Regions from separate parts of the Serratia sp. HNCC26DJ206 genome, predicted to be linked through region 2. Evidence: predicted binding sites of a transcription regulator. Region 2 holds the regulator's gene; the other holds the start of a gene.

Region 1 (3,428 bases), on a different contig from region 2:
CTGCGGTGGTTGCAGCACTGTGCATCAAGCACCAGGTGGAACTGGTAGCGATCGGCAACGGTACCGCCTCCCGTGAAACCGAGCGTTTCTTTGCTGAGCTACAGCAGCAGTTCCCGAATGTGCAGGCACAGAAAGTGATCGTCAGCGAGGCCGGTGCTTCGGTCTATTCCGCCTCCGAACTGGCGGCGCTGGAATTCCCGAACCTTGATGTTTCGCTGCGCGGTGCAGTTTCCATTGCCCGCCGCTTGCAGGATCCGCTGGCCGAACTGGTGAAGATCGACCCTAAATCCATCGGCGTCGGCCAATACCAGCATGACGTCAGCCAAAGCCAGTTGGCGAAGAAGCTGGATTCAGTGGTGGAAGACTGCGTAAACGCCGTGGGTGTGGATCTGAATACCGCGTCCGTGCCTTTATTGACCCGAGTAGCTGGTTTGACGCGTATGATGGCACAGAACATCGTCACCTGGCGTGATGAAAACGGCCGTTTCAGCAACCGCGATCAACTGCTGAAAGTCAGCCGCCTGGGGCCAAAAGCCTTTGAACAGTGTGCGGGCTTCTTGCGTATCAACCACGGTGATAACCCGCTGGATGCCTCAACCGTTCACCCGGAAACCTACCCGGTGGTGGAGCGCATTCTGGCCGCGACCCAGCAGGCGTTGCAGGATCTGATGGGCAACTCGAACGCCATCCGCAACCTGAAAGCCAGCGATTTCACCGATGAGAAATTCGGTGTGCCAACGGTGACCGACATCCTGAAAGAGCTGGAAAAACCGGGCCGCGATCCGCGCCCAGAATTCAAAACCGCCACCTTTGCAGAAGGCGTGGAAACGCTGAACGATCTGCAAGTCGGGATGATTCTGGAAGGCTCGGTCACCAACGTCACCAACTTCGGTGCGTTTGTGGATATCGGCGTACATCAGGATGGCCTGGTGCATATCTCCTCGCTGGCAGATAAGTTTGTGCAGGATCCGCACACCGTGGTGAAAGCCGGTGATATCGTCAAAGTGAAGGTGATGGAGGTCGATCTGCAACGCAAGCGTATCGCACTCAGCATGCGCTTGGATGAGCAACCGGGCGAAGGTTCATCGCGCCGTGGCAGCGGTAGCAACAACAGCGCTCCAGCACGCGACAACGCCTCACGCGCGCCTGCCAATAAAGCAGCAAAACCACGCACCACCACCCCGGCAAACAACAGTGCCATGGGTGACGCGCTGGCTGCGGCGTTTGGCAAGAAACGTTAAGCCTAACGGCAGAGGGAGGGGTTCACCCCGCCCTCTGCCAGATAAGATTTCCACTTATTTTTGATGCACCGCAAGAAAGTAGTACAATTAGCAGTCAACAACCCTGTTTCTTGTATTGATTACGATAATCGTTCTCACTATTATTATGTTGCGTGTTTATTGGGCCACTCCATGGCTCAGCTGTTTCGGCTCCATTTACCCCTCTCGGGTAGCCAGGGCAAAACTGTTCTGAAAGCAACGTTCCAACGGGAACGTTTTGATCACCAAGAAGGTAATATGCATCTTCTTCCTAAACAGACTTATAAAATTGCCGGTTTCTCCAGTGAAATCAGCCCCGCTTACCGACAGAAACTGCTGTCGCTCGGGATGCTGCCCGGTTCATTATTTGAAGTAGTACGCGTTGCACCACTCGGCGATCCAATAGAAATAAAAACCCGCCGCGTCAGCTTGGTGCTGCGGAAAAAAGATTTGGACCTGATCCTGCTCGACGGCCAGTAACCACACGCCGCCCCCCGCCTCAGGCTTTTGCCGTGCTTCTGCGCATGGCCGGTACTTAATTTACTGATATCACGTTGGATTATGAAAAAAATCACCATTGGCTTGATAGGTAATCCGAATTCAGGGAAAACCACCTTGTTCAACCAGCTTACCGGTGCGCGTCAGCGGGTCGGTAACTGGGCCGGAGTCACGGTTGAACGCAAAGAGGGCCAGTTTTCCACAGCGCAATCGCAGGTTACTCTGGTCGATTTGCCCGGCACCTACTCGCTCACCACCATCTCCGAACAGACCTCGCTTGACGAACAGATCGCCTGCCATTACATCCTGAGCGGCGACGCTGACTTGTTGATCAACGTGGTAGATGCGTCAAACCTGGAACGTAACCTTTACCTGACGCTGCAACTGCTGGAGCTGGGCATTCCCTGCATCGTGGCGCTGAATATGCTGGATATCGCCAGAAGCCAGCGCATCGAGATTGATCTTGCGGCTTTGTCTGAACGCCTGGGTTGCCCGGTCGTACCGCTGATTTCTACCAAAGCCGACGGGATTGGCATGCTGAAACAGATGATCGACGGTCATCGGTTCAATCAGCTCAAAGCCTTGGTAAATTACCCGCCGTTGCTGCTAGACCAAGTCAACGCCTTGACCGATGCCATGCCGCAGAATCTGCCCACCGAACAGCGCCGCTGGCTGGCGTTGCAAATGCTGGAAGGGGATATTTATAGCCACCAGTTGGCCGGTAATGCTATCGCTCTGCTGCCGCAGGCCAGGCAGGCGCTGCAACAACAGCAGCAGGAAGATCCGGCGCTGGTGATTGCCGATGCCCGTTACCAGTCGATCGCAACCCTTTGCGATGCCGTCAGTAACGCGCAGCAAGCTCTGCCGAACCGCCTGACTGAAATGCTGGATAAAGTGATCCTCAACCGCTGGCTCGGCGTGCCGATTTTTCTGCTGGTGATGTACCTGATGTTCCTGCTGGCGATCAATATTGGCGGTGCGTTGCAACCGATCTTCGATCTCGGTTCGGCGGCCATCTTTATTCAGGGGATCCAATGGGTGGGTTATACTCTGCATTTCCCAGAATGGCTGACCATTTTCCTGGCACAGGGTGTCGGTGGCGGTATCAATACCGTGCTGCCACTGGTACCGCAGATCGGCATGATGTACCTGTTCCTGTCCTTTTTGGAAGACTCCGGCTACATGGCGCGCGCCGCCTTTGTGATGGATCGCCTGATGCAGGCGCTCGGCTTGCCGGGGAAATCCTTCGTACCGCTGATCGTCGGTTTCGGCTGCAACGTGCCGTCGATCATGGGTGCACGCACGCTGGATGCCCAACGTGAACGCCTGATCACCATCATGATGGCTCCTTTTATGTCCTGCGGTGCGCGGTTGGCGATCTTTGCCGTATTCGCTGCGGCATTTTTCGGCCAAGACGGCGCTGGCGTGGTGTTCTCGCTGTATATGCTGGGTATCGTGGTCGCTATTCTTACCGGCCTGGTGCTGAAATACACCATCATGCGCGGTGAAGCATCACCGTTCGTCATGGAGTTGCCGGTTTATCACGTCCCCCACCTGAAAAGCCTGCTGTTGCAGACCTGGCAACGCCTGAAAGGTTTTGTGCTGCGCGCCGGGAAAGTCATTGTGATTGCCAGTATCCTGATCGGTGGCCTGAACAGCTTCTCGTTCAGC
Region 2 (3,428 bases):
CACAATACGGTTCAGGCCCAGAACCGCACGGTGGTTTCTTCTCCCGTCAGGACTACATCGATATCGTCAAATATGCCCAGGCGCGCCAGATTGAAGTGATCCCTGAGATCGACATGCCTGCGCATGCTCGCGCTGCGATTGTTTCCATGGAAGCGCGCTACAAGAAACTGCTGGCCGAAGGTAAAGAGAAAGAGGCGAATGAGTTCCGTCTGGTGGATCCGACAGATACCTCTAATACCACCTCAGTGCAGTATTTTAACCGTCAGAGCTACCTGAACCCGTGCCTGGATTCATCCAAAAACTTTGTTGATAAAGTGATTGGTGAAGTCGCCCAGATGCACAAAGAAGCCGGTCAACCACTGCAAACCTGGCACTTTGGTGGGGATGAAGCGAAGAATATCCGCTTGGGTGCTGGTTATACCGATGTGAAGAAGCCGGAAGCGGGCAAGGGCATTCTTGATCTGAGCAAAGAAGATAAACCATGGGCCAAGTCTGAGGTTTGTCAGGCGATCATCAAAGGCGGCAAAGTGGAAGATATGGAGCACTTGCCGAGCTACTTCGGGCTTGAAGTTAGCCAACTGGTGAAAGCGCACGGTATTGACAGAATGCAGGCGTGGCAGGATGGCCTGAAAGATGCCAAAGACTCGAAAGCTTTCGCGACTAAGAATGTTGCGGTGAACTTCTGGGATACCCTGTACTGGGGCGGCTTCGACTCGGCTAACGACTGGGCGAACAAGGGTTATGACGTTGTGCTCTCCAACCCGGATTACGTTTACATGGATTTCCCTTATGAAGTGACCCCGGAAGAGCATGGTTACTACTGGGGCACCCGCTTCAGCGATGAGCAGAAGATCTTCAGCTTCGCGCCAGACAACCTGCCACAAAACGCTGAAACTTCGGTTGACCGTGATGGCAACCACTTCACTGCCAAGAGTGATAAACCATGGCCGGGTGCTTATGGTCTTTCAGCCCAGCTGTGGAGTGAGGTTGTGCGTACCGATCAGCAAATGGAATATATGATTTACCCACGAGCGCTGTCGGTTGCGGAACGTGCTTGGCATCGTGCGAGCTGGGAACAGGACTATAAAGCCGGCCGTGAATACAAAGGTGGCGAAACCCATCAGGTCGATACCAAGGCGCTAGAAAAAGACTGGCTGCACTTTGCCAACCTGATCGGGCAACGTGAGTTGGCCAAGCTGGATAAAAGTGGCGTGAGCTACCGTCTGCCAGTTCCGGGGGCACGCGTTGTCGATGGCAAACTGGAGGCTAATATCGCCTTACCAGGTCTGGGGATTGAATATTCTACCGACGGTGGCAAACAGTGGCAGCGCTATGACGATCGTGCTCGCCCGGCCGTTGCGGGTGATGTTCAAATCCGCGCGGTCAGCCCGGATGGCAAACGCTTCAGCCGTGCTGAGCCGGTAAAAGCCTAAGCCAAAACTCAGCCCATTTGCGTGTCGGCGGATGGGCTGCAGGTGAAGTCCCGTGTCAGAGAAAAGTGCTATAAGAGAGTGTAATATTTGGCATTATCATTGTCCCCGGCCTGTCCGGGGATTTTTTATCTGTAAATCGCAGGCACAAAAAAACCGCCATCAAGGCGGTTTCTCATTTCTGGCAGGCCAGAGTTATCGCTTATCGTGCAGCGTATCGTTTTCGCGGCAATCACCCACCTCACAATGGCCGTACAGGTACAGGCTGTGATTGGTGAGCTTGATACCGTGCTGTTTGGCGATATCACGCTGACGTACTTCGATAGGCTCGTCGCTGAACTCGATCACTTTGCCGCAGTCCAGGCAAATCAGGTGGTCGTGATGATGTTGCTGGGTCAGTTCGAATACGGATTTACCGCCTTCAAAATTGTGACGAGTCACAATGCCCGCGTCATCAAATTGGTTCAGCACGCGGTAAACCGTTGCTAAGCCAATTTCTTCACCCATATCTATCAGTTTTTTGTACAGATCTTCCGCACTGACGTGATGGCATGCCGGATCCTGCAAGACTTCCAGGATTTTGAGTCGCGGAAGCGTGACTTTTAAGCCGGCCTTCTTCAATGCGTTATTGTTGTCAGTCATGCGGATTCAGTCCTGTTACTATGCTAATCAAGTTGAGGCGTTTTAGCCTATGGCATCGGTCGGCACAAAGAGTTAATTGCGTCTCATTATAGAACCGCTTGCCCTAAATAGAAACCGTCGGTCGTTAACAAAGGTATATCTGCGCTGTTGCATAGGGTACATGCAACGTCTTGATGATGGATGGGATAAACCGATGCCGCAGTCTACCCTGATGGTGCGGGAAGTTACAGACTTGTTGCTTCTATTACTCTAATCCGCGATACCGATAGCAGCCCTGTAGCCAACACTATGCGCTTTGCAGGGCTTTTGTACAATATCTGGAAAGGGGTACTTAGCCGACGATGTCAGCCAGGCTCAGCTCTTCGCTGATCTGTTTGACCCAGGCATCTACGCGTTCGTTGGTCAACTCAGGCTGACGATCTTCGTCAATGGCCAAGCCGACAAAGTGATGGTCGTCTGCCAAGCCTTTAGAGGCTTCGAAGTGGTAACCCTTGGTTGGCCAGTGGCCGATGATCGCAGCACCGCGTGGTTCAATGATGTCACGGATGGTACCCATCGCATCGCAGAAATATTCTGCATAGTCTTCTTGGTCACCACAACCAAACAGCGCCACCAGTTTGCCGTTGAAGTCAATATCTTCCAGCGTTGGGAAGAAGTCATCCCAGTCACACTGGGCTTCACCGTAATACCAGGTTGGGATGCCGAGCAGCAGGATGTCGAAAGCTTCCAGATCTTCTTTACTGCTTTTGGCAATGTCGTGAATTTCAGCCACGTCTTTGCCATATTTTTGCTGAAGATTTTTCTGGATCATCTTGGCAATGTTTTCGGTATTGCCAGTATCGCTGCCAAAGAAAATGCCTACATGAGCCATATTGCAGATAACCTTTTTAATTCAGTGGATATACCTTTGGAGTTCGCGGGTTGCTTACCTGCAACGTCGAGCCTTTTGGGTATCGTCTTACGTGAGATCAAGGCAAGAGTTCAGCGTGGTGACTCTCTCTTACCGGTAAATATCTATCATGCCAGAAATGTGCTCTGGGGTTTTATCGCATTTATGCGATACCGGGGAATCACTACAAGCGGTGTTGATCCGGCGTCATCCTTAACGCCGAGCCGCGCGTGCGGCTGAAGAGATCATGGCTCTGGCTGCTCTTCCGCCAGTTTTGCCAGCAGCATTTGCTCAATCAATTCGCTGCGACTGATGTTGCGCTGGTCCGCCAGTTTGTTCAGAGCATCCACGGCGTCTGCGTTGATTTTCAGCTCCACACGCCGTAATCCACGCACTTTGTCACGCCGTAGCTGATTACGCTTATTGATTCTAAGCTGTTCATCACGGGAAAGCGGGTTGGTTTTCGG

Evidence for each region. The regulator Fur, encoded in region 2, represses iron uptake genes when iron is present. The targets are predictions, from matches to a motif close to ATAATAATGAGAACNACTATCAA.
Region 1: the regulator Fur is predicted to act here: its motif matches at 1,363-1,385, upstream of feoA (ferrous iron transporter A).

The regions. Positions count from the first base shown of each region.
Region 1 covers NZ_JBXUGP010000012.1:124,442-127,869, reverse strand. Annotated here, with positions in the region: gene AC2A1E_RS10275 (Tex family protein) at 1-1,241, shown strand, start outside; gene feoA (ferrous iron transporter A) at 1,518-1,739, shown strand; gene feoB (Fe(2+) transporter permease subunit FeoB) at 1,821-3,428, shown strand, end outside.
Region 2 covers NZ_JBXUGP010000015.1:30,303-33,730, reverse strand. Annotated here, with positions in the region: gene AC2A1E_RS11645 (beta-N-acetylhexosaminidase) at 1-1,433, shown strand, start outside; gene fur (ferric iron uptake transcriptional regulator) at 1,626-2,072, opposite strand; gene fldA (flavodoxin FldA) at 2,404-2,943, opposite strand; gene ybfE (LexA regulated protein) at 3,207-3,428, opposite strand, start outside.